2 regions of the Streptomyces showdoensis genome follow, and region 1 is predicted to be linked to the other one. Evidence: riboswitches for the same ligand, from Rfam matches in the RefSeq annotation. Region 1 holds a riboswitch; the other holds the start of a gene.
What was found. Region 1 has a riboswitch for glycine ahead of gcvP (aminomethyl-transferring glycine dehydrogenase). Riboswitches for the same ligand answer to the same signal wherever they lie in the genome.
Positions count from the first base shown of each region.

Region 2: it holds a riboswitch for glycine, as region 1 does, so the genes downstream of both, gcvT (glycine cleavage system aminomethyltransferase GcvT) here and gcvP (aminomethyl-transferring glycine dehydrogenase) in region 1, are expected to answer to the same signal.

Region 1 is NZ_BAAAXG010000027.1:93,164-100,442, reverse strand. Features, by position in the region: gene ABD981_RS33255 (glutamate-cysteine ligase family protein) at 44-1,552, opposite strand; gene ABD981_RS33250 (hypothetical protein) at 2,038-2,634, shown strand; gene ABD981_RS33245 (DUF5999 family protein) at 2,939-3,145, shown strand; gene gcvP (aminomethyl-transferring glycine dehydrogenase) at 3,222-6,107, opposite strand; glycine riboswitch at 6,288-6,386, opposite strand; gene ABD981_RS33235 (PRC-barrel domain-containing protein) at 6,500-6,874, shown strand; gene ABD981_RS33230 (DNA polymerase IV) at 6,980-7,279, opposite strand, start outside.
Region 2 is NZ_BAAAXG010000028.1:716,846-724,124, reverse strand. Features, by position in the region: gene glyA (serine hydroxymethyltransferase) at 1-1,178, opposite strand, end outside; gene gcvH (glycine cleavage system protein GcvH) at 1,204-1,581, opposite strand; gene gcvT (glycine cleavage system aminomethyltransferase GcvT) at 1,719-2,852, opposite strand; glycine riboswitch at 3,010-3,121, opposite strand; gene ABD981_RS37845 (AAA family ATPase) at 3,276-3,977, shown strand; gene ABD981_RS37840 (enhanced serine sensitivity protein SseB) at 4,097-4,834, shown strand; gene ABD981_RS37835 (enhanced serine sensitivity protein SseB C-terminal domain-containing protein) at 4,911-5,702, shown strand; gene ABD981_RS37830 (ABC transporter permease) at 6,035-7,036, shown strand; gene ABD981_RS37825 (ABC transporter substrate-binding protein) at 7,147-7,279, shown strand, end outside.

The DNA.
Region 1 (7,279 bases):
CTGTCTCCCATTCCCCACGGCGATCCGGGTACGGGAACCCTACCTACGAGGCGGCCTCCACCCCCACCGGCCAGCTGTGCACGGGCTCGCCGGTCAGCATCAGCTCGCGGTAGCGGCGGGTGGTGGCCGCGAGCGCCGCCTCGCGGCCGAGGCCGGAGTCCAGCGCCCGGTGGAAGGTGTCGGCCTGCCACGAGGCCCCGTTGACCCGCCGCCGGCAGCGCTCCTCGATCACGCCCAGGTAGAAGTCGCGGTCCCGCGGCTCCACGTGCCAGGCGTCGAGCCCGGCGGCGGCCAGCGGCAGCAGCTCGTCCAGGACCAGGCGCACCGCCGGTACGGTCGCGAGGCCGCCCGAGCGGCCGGAGCGGGGCCAGCGCAGCTCGGCCTCGATGCCGTGGCGGCACGCGGTGTCGAAGTTGTGCTCGGCGTCCTGGAACGCCATCCGCCTCCAGACCGGACGCGAGTCGTCCGCGAGCGCCCGGACCAGCCCGTAGTAGAAGGCCGCGTTGGCGACGACGTCGGTGACGGTCGGCCCGGCCGGCAGTACCCGGTTCTCCACCCTCAGGTGCGGGACGCCGTCGACCCAGCCGTACACGGGCCGGTTCCAGCGGTAGACGGTGCCGTTGTGGAGGACCAGCTCCTGGAGCCTGGGCACCCCGCCCTCGTCCAGGACGCGCAGCGGGTCCTCGTCGTCGCACAGCGGCAGCAGCGACGGGAAGTAGCGCAGGTTCTCCTCGAAGAGGTCGTACGCCGAGTCCACCCAGCGCTCCCCGAACCAGGTGCGCGGGCGCACCCCCTGGGCCTGGAGCTCCGGGGTCCTGGTGTCGGTGGCCTGCGTGAACAGCGGCGGCCGGGACTCCCGCCACAGCTCCCGGCCGAAGAGGAAGGGCGCGTTGGCGCCGACGGCTATCTGGACCCCGGCGATGGCCTGCGCCGCGTTCCACACCGCCGCGAAGCGGGGCGGGGTCACCTGCAGGTGCAGCTGCACCGACGTGCAGGCCGCCTCCGGCACGATCGAGGACGAGGTGCAGAGCAGGCGCTCCACCCCGTGGATGTCGAGCGTGAAGTCCTCGCCGCGGGCGGCGAGGATCTGGTTGTTGAGGAGCAGGTAGCGGTCGGCGGCGGAGAGGTTGTCGAGCACCGCGTCGTCCCGGGTGAGGGTCGGCAGTATGCCGATCATGACGACCCCGGCGCCGAGTTCGGCGGCCTTGCGGTCGGCATATCCGAGCCCGGTCCTGAGTTCCTCCGCGAGCCGGTCGAAAACATGGCCGCCGAGCCGGTGCGGAGTGATGTTCACTTCCAGGTTGAACAAACCGAGTTCGGTCTGGAAATCCGGGCTCGCGATACGGTCGAGCACCGGCGCGTTGAGCATCCTGGGCAGGCCGTCCTCGCCCGCGAGATTGAGTTCGATCTCCATGCCCATGAGATTGCGCGGCCGGTCGAATCGTTTCTCCGCCAGGAGCCTCGCGAGTCCCGCGAGACACTGCTGCAGCTTTCGGCGGTAGCGCTGTCGGTCGGACGGGCCGAACCCGTCCGTCACGACCTTCTCCCCCATCGAAGGGTCCCTCCCCGAGTGGGCAGCCGCCACGACGGCCGCGAGCGTCACGGACGATGATGCCCACCCGACTGATCCATAACTCCTGCGGTACGGATGGGTTGGCGGATAGTCTGGACCGACTCTCCAGCGGCAGTACCCGAGAGCAACGGGCAATCGACATATACCAATGTCATATTGTCCGGCACCGGGGGATCGGGATTCGGCCGACCGCCTCCCGCGAGAAAGTGCAGGCAGGCGTTCCGCCGGACGCGGGCATTCCACCGAATCGCCGTGGAAATACGACCGAATGACTCCTTGTCAGGAATATCGGCGCCGTCTAGCGGAAACACTGTGTGAACACGTGTCGTATAAACTCCGCGAACGAGGCAGAGTGTTGGCGCCCGGCCATGGCCTCATGGCCCCCCCTCTCTGACCCCGCCGCCGACAGCGCCGTCGTACCTGCCCATGCGTCACCGTGTCTCTTGAGTGAGAGGCGACCCACCATGCTCCGACCCTCCCCGGCCCCCGCGCCGGCCCTTCGCAGTGTCCTCACGGCCCTCGGCTCGCCGACGGCCGTCTGTGAGGCCCGCACCCCCGCACTGCGAGCCGCGCAAGGACCGCTGAGCCCCGAACTGCCCCTGCCCGTGCACGTGCTGGGAGTGGCCGGTGCCACCGGTCCGGCGGGCCGGCCCCGCACCCGGCTGGCCGGGTGGCGCTTCCTGATCAGGAGCGGGGACCGCGCCATCGCCGCCGCGGACACCATGCTCACTCCCGACGGCTGGTCCTTCTCCCACTTCTTCGAGGGTCCCTACGTCTCCTCCACCGAGCGGGCCCTGATCCAGGCCGAGGCGCTGTGCACCGCGTACCAGCCGCGGCTGCTGTCCGTACCGGAGCTGTACATGCTGACCCTGTGGCTGCACGCCGACCCGGACGCAGACGGCCACACCACCGTCCCCGGTCCGGCCGACCTCCTCGTGCCGCTCTCCCCCGCACCCCCCGGCATCGCGGCCAACCACCCCTACCGGGTCGCCGACCTCCTGCCCGTGCTCAGCCTGCGCCTCGCGCCGCCGCCCCTGCTGGGCTCCGCGGCGCCCGCCTGATCCACCGCACGCGCAGCCCGCGCCCCGGGACCCGACGGTCCCGGGGCGCACTGCTGTCCGAGCACCCCTCCCGTTCGGACTAGCCCGCTCGGACCACCCCGAACCCCCCGAAGAGACCGTGCAGTTGACCTGAACCGCCCCTGAGGGTGATGCGTCTTCCCAGGAGAGGACGAGCTGCCGTGAAATACCTGCGGAAGGCCGTCCATGGGGCAAGACTGGACCGGAACCGAACCGACCGACGGGGGCGGCGATGCATCCGAAGAGCCGCAGGACATCCACCACGACGCAGCGAAAGAACCCACCCATGTGCCAGCACCAGCCTGCCTGTCCCACCGCCCACTCCGCCGACCGTGAGGCGGCACGACTCGTGGCACACCACCCGGAGCAGGGCTGGAGCCTGCTGTGCAACGGGGTCCTGCTCTTCGAGGACACCGGTGAGCTGCTGCCGGACGGCCAGATCATCGCCCCGCACCGGCCGCTGACGGCGGCCAGTGTGACGACGGCGGCCTGAGCCACCCTGACGAAACGCCGAGGGCCGGCCCGGAGAATGCTCCGGACCGGCCCTCATGCCGTGCTCAGGGTCGTGCTCAGTTGTCGTACTCGTCCAGCGGCGGGCAGGAGCAGACCAGGTTGCGGTCGCCGAACGCGCCGTCGATCCGGCGGACCGGCGGCCAGTACTTGTCGGCGGCCGAGACGCCGGCCGGGAAGACCGCCTCGTCACGGGTGTACGGGTGGTTCCACTCGCCGCCCAGCGCCGCCGCGGTGTGCGGGGCGTTGCTCAGCGGGTTGTCCTCCAGCGGCCACTCGCCGGAGGCCACCTTCTCGATCTCCGCGCGGATCGCGATCATCGTGTCGCAGAAGCGGTCGAGCTCGGTCAGGTCCTCGGACTCGGTCGGCTCGATCATCAGCGTGCCGGCCACCGGGAAGGACATGGTCGGCGCGTGGAAGCCGTAGTCGATCAGACGCTTGGCGATGTCGTCGACGCTGACACCGGTCGCCTTGGACAGCGGGCGCAGGTCCACGATGCACTCGTGGGCCACCAGGCCGGCCGGACCGGTGTAGAGCACCGGGAAGTGCGGCTCCAGACGCTTGGCGATGTAGTTCGCCGCGAGGACGGCCACCTGGGTGGCGCGCTTGAGGCCCTCGCCGCCCATCAGGCGCACGTACGACCAGGAGATCGGCAGGATGCCGGCCGAGCCCCACGGGGCCGCCGAGATCGGGCCGACGCCGGTCTCCGGGCCCGCGGTGGGCTGGAGCGGGTGGTTCGGCAGGTACGGGGCGAGGTGCGCCCGGACGCCGACCGGGCCGACGCCCGGGCCGCCGCCGCCGTGCGGGATGCAGAAGGTCTTGTGCAGGTTCAGGTGCGAGACGTCGCCGCCGAACTTGCCCGGCTTGGCGAGACCCACCAGCGCGTTGAGGTTGGCACCGTCGACGTACACCTGACCGCCGGCCTCGTGCACCTCGGCGCAGATGTCCGCGACGTGCTCCTCGAACACGCCGTGCGTGGACGGGTAGGTGATCATCAGCACGGACAGCTCGTCACGGTACTGCTCGATCTTGGCGCGCAGGTCCGCGACGTCGACCTCGCCGTCGTCGGCGGTCTTGACGACGACGACCTTCATGCCGGCCATCACCGCGGAGGCGGCGTTGGTGCCGTGGGCGGAGGACGGGATCAGACAGACGGTGCGCTGCAGGTCGCCGTTGGCGCGGTGGTACGCGCGGACCGCGAGCAGACCGGCCAGCTCACCCTGCGAACCGGCGTTCGGCTGGATGGAGACCTTGTCGTAGCCGGTGACCTCGGCGAGGCGCTCCTCCAGCTCGGTGATGAGCGTGACGTAGCCGCCGGCCTGCTCGATGGGGGCGAACGGGTGGATCTGGCCGAACTCGGGCCAGGTCACCGGCTCCATCTCGGTGGTCGCGTTCAGCTTCATGGTGCAGGAGCCGAGCGGGATCATGCCGCGGTCGAGCGCGTAGTCGCGGTCGGAGAGGCGGCGCAGGTAGCGCAGCATCGAGGTCTCGGAGCGGTGCGCGTGGAAGACCGGGTGGGTCAGGAACGCGTCCGAGCGCAGCGCGTCGACGGGCAGCGCGTCCTCGGTGGCGGCGTCCAGGGCGTCGATGTCGGCGGTGACGCCGAAGGCGGCCCAGACGGCGGCGAGCTGCGCGCGCGTCGTGGTCTCGTCGCAGGACAGCGAGACGCGGTCGGCGTCGACGCGGTACAGGTTGACGCCGGCCTCGCGGGCGGCGGCGACGACGGCGTCGGCGCGGCCCGGCACGCGGGCGGTGAGGGTGTCGAAGAAGGCGCCCTGGACCAGCTCCACGCCGCCCGCCCTCAGACCGGCGGCGAGGATGGCGGCGTACCGGTGGGTGCGGCGGGCGATGCCCTTCAGCCCCTCGGGACCGTGGTAGACGGCGTACATGCCGGCCATGACGGCGAGCAGCACCTGGGCGGTGCAGATGTTGCTGGTGGCCTTCTCGCGGCGGATGTGCTGCTCGCGGGTCTGCAGGGCCAGGCGGTACGCCTTGTTGCCGTCGGCGTCGACGGAGACGCCGACCAGGCGGCCGGGGAGCGAGCGGGCGTGCTTGTCCTGGACGGCCATGTAGCCGGCGTGCGGACCGCCGAAGCCCATCGGGACGCCGAAGCGCTGGGTGGTGCCGACGGCGATGTCGGCGCCGAGCGAGCCGGGCGAGGCGAGCAGGGTCAGCGCGAGCAGGTCGGCGGCGACGGTGACGATCGCGCCGAGCTCGTGGGCCTGGTCGATGACCGGCTTGATGTCGCGCACGGCGCCGGAGGCACCGGGGTACTGGAGCAGCACGCCGAAGACGCCGCGCTCGGCGATCTCGGCGGGGATGCCGGCCGAGAGGTCGGCGACGACGACCTCGACCCCGGTGGGCTCGGCACGGGTCTCGATGACGGCGATGGTCTGCGGCAGGGCGTCGGCGTCCACGAGGAACACGCCGTTCTTCACCTTGCCGACCCGGCGGGACAGCGCCATGGCCTCGGCGGCCGCGGTGCCCTCGTCGAGCAGCGAGGCGCCGGAGGTGGGCAGACCGGTGAGGTCGGCGACCATGGTCTGGAAGTTCAGCAGGGCCTCCAGGCGGCCCTGGGAGATCTCCGGCTGGTACGGGGTGTAGGCCGTGTACCAGGCCGGGTTCTCCATCACGTTCCGCAGGATGACCGGCGGGGTGAAGGTCCCGTAGTAGCCGAGCCCGATCATCGGGGCGAGCACCTGGTTGCGGTCGGCCAGCTCGCGGAGCTCGGCCAGCACCTCGGCCTCGGTGCGGGCGGCCGGCAGGCCGAGCGCCTCGGCGTTCTTGATGACGTCCGGCACGGCCGCGGCCGTCAGCTCGTCGAGGGAGCCGTAACCGACCTGGGCGAGCATCTTCGCCCGCGCCTCGGCGTCGGGCCCGATGTGCCGCTGCTCGAAGGGAATGCCCTGCTCGAGCTCGGAGAGCGGAATGCGGTTGGCGGTCATGCTGCGGGGGCCTCCTGGTCGTCACGACCTGCGAGGGGCACCACGGCGCGGGTGCCCGGACGGCCTCCCCCTCTGTCATCTCAACCTGAGAGCTTCACCGGGCATGCCTGACGGCAGGACCGGCTTTCACCGTCGGTGAGAGCGGATGCCGTCGACGCCCGCCCTGCTTTCCAGAGTGACCTCGTCCGCGCGGTACGGGGGCCTGAGAGATTCCGGGGAGGATTTGCTCCTTCGGCGCCTCCGAAAGGTTTCTTCGGAGGACTCTCCCGCGCAGGGTCGACAGCCACAGCCAGCCTACCAGCGCGGTTGAGCCTGCAGTCGCTCAAGTGGCCGACATCCCAGTTGTGCACTTTCGTAGGGGTGTAGAGCAGTTGCGACCAGTTGGAGGGACCGTGCAGACCGACATCGATCCGCGCAGCCTGATCGGCCGCAAGGCGTTCGACCGGAACGGACACAAGATCGGGACCGTGGACGAGGTGTACCTGGACGACGCGACGGGCGTCCCCGAATGGGCGGCGGTGCGGACCGGCCTGTTCAGCCGCGACGCGTTCGTCCCCCTGGAGCCGAGCGAGCTGGTGAACGACGGCCTTCACATCCCGTACGAGCGCGCCCTCATCAAGGACGCCCCCGACTTCGGCGTGGGCCGCCATCTCTCCCCCGAACAGGAACTCCAGCTCTACCGCCACTACAGCCTCGCCCTCCCGCCCCCGCCCCCGGACACCACCCCCCGGGACTTCGGCCGTCTGGCGGGCCAGGAGGACGCGTAGCGTCGGCATTCCACGGGACCACCCGCACCTCCGAGCACCGGCGGCTCGACGGGCGCGGGTGGGGTACCCCCTGCCCGGCCGAAGACCGGGAGCCCCCGCAGCCCCTCAGGCCGCCGCGCCCGTCACCCCGCCCGGCACCAGCGGCAACGGGTCCGAGGGCTCCAGCTCCGGGTCGTCCACGGAGAAGGTCCGCACCCGCCCCGGCACCACCGCCCCCGGCTCCTCGAACCGGACGGTGACCCGCCCGACCCCGCTCCCCTGCACCCAGCCGGCCCCGTACTCCGCGTGCCGCACGTCCCGCCCGGGCGCCCAGTGCCGCTCGGCGCTCTCCGCGGCCCCGGCCCCGGGCGGCGCGGGCTCGGCGGGCTCGGGGCCCGCCTCGGCCTCCGCGACGGCCTCCGCCCG
Region 2 (7,279 bases), on a different contig from region 1:
TTCAGCGTCTCGGCGATGATGTCGGCGACCTCGGTGAAGTCCTCGGCCTGGAAGCCGCGGGTGGCGAGGGCCGGCGTGCCGATGCGCAGGCCGGAGGTGACCATCGGCGGGCGCGGGTCGTTCGGAACGGCGTTCCGGTTGACCGTGATGCCCACCTCGTGGAGACGGTCCTCGGCCTGCTGGCCGTCGAGCTCCGAGTTGCGCAGGTCGACCAGGAGCAGGTGCACGTCGGTGCCGCCGGAGAGCACGGACACGCCGTGCTCGGTGACGTCGTCCCGGACCAGGCGCTCGGCGATGATGCGGGCGCCGTCCAGGGTGCGCTGCTGGCGCTCCTTGAACTCCTCCGAGGCCGCGACCTTGAAGGAGACGGCCTTGGCCGCGATCACGTGCTCCAGCGGGCCGCCCTGGAAGCCGGGGAAGACCGAGGAGTTCAGCTTCTTGGCGAATTCCTTCTTCGCCAGGATGATGCCGCCGCGCGGGCCGCCGAGCGTCTTGTGCGTGGTCGAGGTGACCACGTCCGCGTACTCGACCGGGTTCGGGTGCAGACCCGCGGCGACCAGGCCCGCGAAGTGGGCCATGTCGACCCACAGGTAGGCCTCGACCTCGTCGGCGATCCGGCGGAACTCGGCGAAGTCCAGCTGGCGCGGGTAGGCGGACCAGCCCGCGATGATCACCTTGGGGCGGTGCTCCTTGGCCAGGCGCTCGACCTCGGCCATGTCGACCAGACCGGCCTCGTCGACGTGGTACGCGACCACGTTGAACTGCTTGCCGGAGAAGTTCAGGCGCATGCCGTGGGTCAGGTGACCGCCGTGCGCCAGGTCCAGGCCGAGGATCGTGTCGCCCGGCTGGGCGATCGCGAAGAGGGCGGCCTGGTTGGCGGAGGCGCCGGAGTGGGGCTGCACGTTGGCGTACTCGGCGCCGAACAGGTCCTTGATCCGGTCGATGGCGATCTGCTCGGCCACGTCGACGTGCTCGCAGCCGCCGTAGTAGCGGCGGCCCGGGTAGCCCTCGGCGTACTTGTTGGTGAGGACCGAGCCCTGGGCCTCCATGACCGCGACCGGAGCGAAGTTCTCCGAGGCGATCATCTCGAGGGTGGACTGCTGGCGGCGGAGCTCGGCGTCGACGGCGGCGGCGACGTCCGGGTCCAGCTCGTGGAGAGGGGTGTTCAGAAGCGACATGAATCGATCCCTAGGGGGTCTCGGTTTAGCCGGCGGTGAAGGCGGTGTACTCGTCGGCGGTGAGCAGGTCGTCCGGCTCGCCCGCGAGGCGCACCTTGAACAGCCAGCCACCCTCGAACGGAGCGGAGTTCACGAGCGACGGGTCGTCGACGACGTCCTGGTTGGCCGCGACGACCTCGCCGGTCACCGGGGCGTACAGGTCGCTGACGGACTTGGTGGACTCCAGCTCGCCGCAGGTCTCGCCCGCGGTCACGGTGTCGCCGACCTCGGGGAGCTGCACGTAGACGATGTCACCGAGCGCGTTGGCGGCGTGCTCCGTGATGCCGATCGTGGCGACGCCGTCCTCGACGGCCGACAGCCACTCGTGCTCCTTGCTGTAGCGCAGCTGCTGGGGGTTGCTCATGACCTGATTCTCCTGGATCGGGGGAGTACTGATGAACGTGGGTCTTGCGGGGTGAGACACGAAGTGAGACGGGGGGTGAGGGAAACGTCACTCCTCACGCCCCAGGACGCCCTCAGGCGCCCCTCGCGTCCCTCACGTCACTTCTGGCGCTTGTAGAACGGCAGCGCCACGACCTCGTACGGCTCGTGCGCGCCGCGGATGTCGACGCCGACGCCCTCGGTGCCGGGCGCGGCGAACTCCGCGTCGACGTACGCCATGGCGATCGGCTTGCCCAGGGTCGGCGACGGGGCGCCGGAGGTCACCTCGCCGATGACCTGGCCGTTCGCCACGACGGAGAAGCCGGCGCGCGGGACCCGGCGGCCCTCGGCGATGAGGCCGACCAGCTTGCGCGGCGGGGCGGACTCGGCGCGCTCGGCGGCCTTCTCCAGCGCCTCGCGGCCGACGAAGCGGCCCTCGTTGGTGGTCTTCTCGAACTTCACGACCCGGCCCAGCCCGGCGTCGAACGGGGTCAGCGCGGTGGTCAGCTCGTGGCCGTACAGCGGCATGCCCGCCTCCAGGCGGAGCGTGTCGCGGCAGGACAGGCCGCAGGGGATCAGGCCGACGCCCTCGCCCGCCTCGGTCAGGGCCTTCCACACGCCCTCGGCGTGCTCGGGCTTCAGGAACAGCTCGAAGCCGTCCTCGCCGGTGTAGCCGGTGCGGGCGATGAGCGCGGGCACGCCGGCGACGGTGCCGGGCAGGCCGGCGTAGTACTTCAGGCCGTCCAGGTCGGCGTCGGTGATCGCCTTCAGGATGCCGGGGGACTCCGGGCCCTGGACGGCGAGCAGCGCGTAGGCGTCGCGGTCGTCGCGGACCTCGGCGTCGAAGCCCTCGGAGCGCGCCACGAGGGCGTCCAGGACGATCTGGGCGTTGGAGGCGTTGGCGACGACCATGTACTCGGGGGCCTCGGGCTCGCCCAGGCGGTACACGATCAGGTCGTCGAGGATGCCGCCGTCCTCCTGGCAGATCATCGTGTAGCGGGCCCGGCCGGTGCCCACGGTGGAGATGTTGCCGACGAGGGCGTGGTCCAGGAGCTCCACGGCCTGCGGGCCGGTGACGGTGATCTCGCCCATGTGGGAGAGGTCGAAGAGACCCGCCTTGGTGCGGACGGCGTTGTGCTCGTCGCGCTCGCTGCCGTAACGCAGCGGCATGTCCCAGCCGGCGAAGTCGGTCATGGTCGCGCCCAGCGAACGATGCAGCGCATCGAGGGCGGTGAGGCGGGGGGCAGTGCTCATCGGGTGGCTCCCGGGTCCCAGGGCGTGCAGGGCACGACATGCATGACGGAGGACGGTCCTCCCCATCTGTCATGGAACCTGAGAGGTTCACCGAGGGCATCCCCGGCTTGCACCTTGGGTGGGGCCACGACAGGCGCGGCCCGCTTTTCAGATCTGCCTCATCCACGCGGTACGGGGCCTGAGAGATTCAAGGGAGGAACTTGCTCCTTCGGCGCCCGGGCGCACCCTGTGACTGCGGTGCGTGACCGGGACTCTCCCGCGCGGATTCGAGCGGCCGGTATGAGGTTGTGGACGCTCGTGCGAGCGCCTGCGCGCACATCATTGCACGGCGGTTCGGCCCGGCAAATCGCTTGCGTCTCATTACCCTTTCTTTACACTTCGTGGGCAAGGGTCTCCGCAGGGCCTACCAGGGGGAGAGACGCGATGCAGATGCCGCCGAGGACGCCGATGCGGCACACCGGTGCCTATGCGACGAGCGCGGGCATACCCGTGCAGAATGCCGGAAGCCGGGCGCGGGCCCGTGCCCGGACCCGCCGCCGCAGCCGCCTGCTGCGCGACCTGCGCGACCGCGGGGCCGACCGCGGCCCCCGCGCCCTCGCGTACGCCATGGGGGACGTCGTGGTCGTCTCCGGACTGCCCGGCAGCGGCAAGTCGACCCTGATGGCCCGCACGGCCGAGGGCCGCGCCATCGACTCCCAGCACACCCGCGAGCGCTGGGAGGCCCGCCTGCCCCGCTTCCTGCCCTACGCCGTCTACCGCCCGCTCGCCCGCCTCGCCCACTACGCGGGGCTCCGCCGCGCCCTGCGCTCCGGCGCGAGCGTCGTCGTCCACGACTGCGGCACCCAGTCCTGGGTGCGCGGCTGGCTCGCCCGCGAGGCCCGGCGCCGCGGCACCGCCCTGCACCTGATCCTGCTCGACGTCGAGCCCGCGACCGCCCGGGAGGGACAGGCCGCCCGCGGCCGCGGCGTCTCGGGCTACGCCTTCGCCCGGCACCGCCGCGCCGTCGGCCGGCTCGTGAGCACCGCCGAGGCCGGGAAGCTGCCCCCGGGCTGCGCCTCGGTCACCCTGCTCGACCGGGACGCCGCCGACACCCTGCGGAAGATCGGCTTCCGCGACGTGTCCTGAAGCACTCCACGGGCTTTCCGCCCCCTTTTCGGTCACAGCGGCGCCGACGCGCCGTTAAGGTGCTGAACCGCACCGTGTGTGCCGGACGCACCGGGTGCCGGAAGGGGAAAGCGAGAACCGTGGACGTGACGTGGCCGGGCAATGAGCTCGAAGAAGTGCTGGCCGCCTCGCTCGGCAACCCCGCGGCCGGCGGCCGACTGGTCGAGGTGCTCGGGCGCAGCCCCGTGTGGGTCCCGCTGCCCAACGGCGGCGGCCCCGACAGCAGCGACCTCGACCTGCCCACCCTGGAGCTGGACGGCTACGCCTACGTGCCCGTCTTCAGCTCCGAGCAGCAGTTCCTCGCCTGCGTCGGCTCCCACATGTCCTTCACCGTGGCCCCCGCCCGCGACTTCGCCCGCGGTCTGCCCCCGCAGCTCGGCATCGCCGTGAACCCCGGCGGCACCGTCGGCGTCCCGCTGCCGCCGCCCGCCGTCGCCGAGCTCTGCCGGGCCGGCCGCACCCCGCTCGACGGGCCCGCCAGCGGCGGCCGCGTCCGCCTCTTCGAGCCCGACTGGCAGGACGACCCCGTCGACTTCCTCGCCGCCGCCTCCGCCGAGTTCGAGGCCGCCGGAACCGTCGTCACCGCCCGCCGCGTCCTCGCCAGCGTCGAGGGCACCGAACCGGCCCTCTTCATCGGCGTCCAGCTGCTCGGCCCCGACGCCGACCGCAACGGGCCGCTCGACGCCCTCGGGCGCGCCCTCGGCCGGGTCGAGGTGGCCTGGCCGGTCAACCTCATCCTGCTCGACGTGGCCCAGGACCCGGTCGGCGACTGGATGCTGGCGAAGGTGCGCCCCTTCTACCAGCGCGCCGCCGTGTGAGCGTCCCCCTGTTTAAGCTGAACTGATTCAAGCCGATCCACACCGCGATGCGGACGACGAGGGGCGGGACCCAAAGGTGAGCGCGTCAGGCACCGCTGCGACCGAACAGGTCGAGCACATGCTGCGCCAGGTGGCACCCGGGCGCCACGACGCCTACGAGCAGCTGCTGCACGCCCTCGCCGCCGCCGACGTCCGGATGCTGCTCTGGCAGGGCTCGCCCGGCTCGCCCGACGCCCAGTACGGGAACATGGAGGTCGACGGCTTCGGCTACGCGCCCTGCGTCACCTCCGACCAGGAGCTCGCCGCCTCCGGCTGGAACCGCGGCCACGAGCTCGCCTCCGGTCTGGAGATCGCCCGCGCCCTCTACCCCGACCGCTGGGGGATCTGGCTGAATCCGCACGCCCCCGGCGGCGGCGTCGGCATCCCCTGGGCCGATCTGCGCCGCATCGCCACCGGCCTGGACCGGATGCCCGCCGGACCCCTGCGGCTCTCCGAGCCCGCCGTGGAGATCCCGCAGTTCTACGCCCTGCTCACGCAGAACGCCCACCGCACGCCCGCCGTGCGCTCGCTGCGTCGCGCCTGGGTGCAGCCCGCGCTGGGCTCCCCGTACCTCGCCATCGGTCTGGACCTCTACGACTCCTCGCCGGGCTCCGTCGAGGCGGTGCGCACGATGATGCGCCAGACCGTCGGGGCCGTCCCCGAGGGGCTGCCGGTCTCCACGGTCGCGATGTCCGACGGGTACGACCCGGTCGCGATGTGGCTGCACGCCCACGCCCGGCCCTTCTACGACCGTGACGCGCACGCCGCCCCCGCGGCTCCGCACGCCCCGGCTTACGGCTATCCTCCGGCCGCGCCCCGCCCGTACTGATACGTCCGTTCCGTCACCCGCGTCACCTCCGTCCCCCCAAATCACGCCCGCGCGGCATGAGTTGAGCAGGATGTCCGGTCTGGTCGAATAGCGGCCGAGTTGGTCCGCTCACGCGATCACGACGTCCGGATAACGGAAGACAACGCACCGCATCACGTTTACGCAAACATTCCCCTTGGGGGCTGGCGGGTGATCGCGGGCACATTGAAGACTCCCCGGAACACCAGGCGTTCGGCTCCCCCCGAGCCGGTGCCCAGCAGTTGTTCCACCGAGCCGCTACCCGCGGCGGGCAAGGGCCGGCGACCCGGCGGCCGAGAGGGGTCCTCACCACGATGACGGCACCACTGCACGAGACGAATGCGGCCGAGCAGGCCGCGGCCGTCGACGCCGTGCCCGACGCGCCGGCCAAGGCGATCGAGGGCCGTTCCCCCTGGAAGATCGCCTGGACCAGGCTGAAGCGCGACAAACTCGCCCTCGCGGGCGCCTTCGTGGTCGTCTTCCTGATCCTGGTCGCGATCTTCGCCCCGGTCATCGTCTCGCTCCTCGGCCACCCGCCGGACGAGTTCCACGAGGACCAGATCGACCCGCTCTTCGGCACCCCGATCGGCTCCTGGGGCGGCGTGAGCTCGGACTTCCTCTTCGGCGTCGAGCCGGTCAACGGCCGCGACGTCTTCAGCCGCATCGTCTACGGCGCCCGGATCTCGCTGCTCGTCGCCTTCGCCGCCGCGCTCTTCGCGGTCCTGCTCGGCACCGTCCTCGGTGTCGTCGCCGGCTACTTCGGCGGCTGGATCGACGCGGCCCTCAGCCGGGTCATGGACGTCATGCTCGCCTTCCCGCAGCTGCTGTTCACCATCGCCCTGGTCTCCGTCCTGCCGAACCAGTTCCTCGGACTCGACGGTTCGGGCGTCCGCATCGCCGCCCTGGTCGTCGTGATCGGCTTCTTCGGCTGGCCCTACGTGGGCCGCATCGTCCGAGGCCAGACGCTCAGCCTGCGCAACCGCGAGTACGTGGAGGCGGCCCAGAGCCTGGGCGCCGGCCGGCTGTACATCCTGCGCCGCGAGCTGCTGCCCAACCTGATCGCCCCGATCATGGTCTACGCAACCCTCATGATCCCCACCAACATCCTCACCGAAGCGGCGCTCAGCTTCCTCGGTGCGGGTGTGAAGCCCCCGACCGCTTCCTGGGGGCAGATGCTGTCGACGGCCATCACCACCTACGAGGCCGACCCGCTCTTCATGGTGATCCCCGGCCTCGCCATCTTCATCACCGTTCTGGCGTTCAACCTCTTCGGCGACGGCGTGCGTGACGCGCTCGACCCGAAGAGCTCCCGCTGACACACGCCGTTCACCGAAAGACCAGCCCCTGCCGCTGTCGACAGAGGCACATCCCCCAAAGGCGGACCATCCGTGACAACGGCCGCCATGACTTCGGAGGTTGCTCGACCATGACTCTGAACAGCTCCCAGAGGCGCAGAATCGCCGCCGGCGCGCTGCTCGCCGCGGCCACGATGGTCGCGACCACCGCGTGTGGCGGCGGCAAGGGCGGCGAGAGCGGCGGCAAGGGCGGCAAGGCGGGCG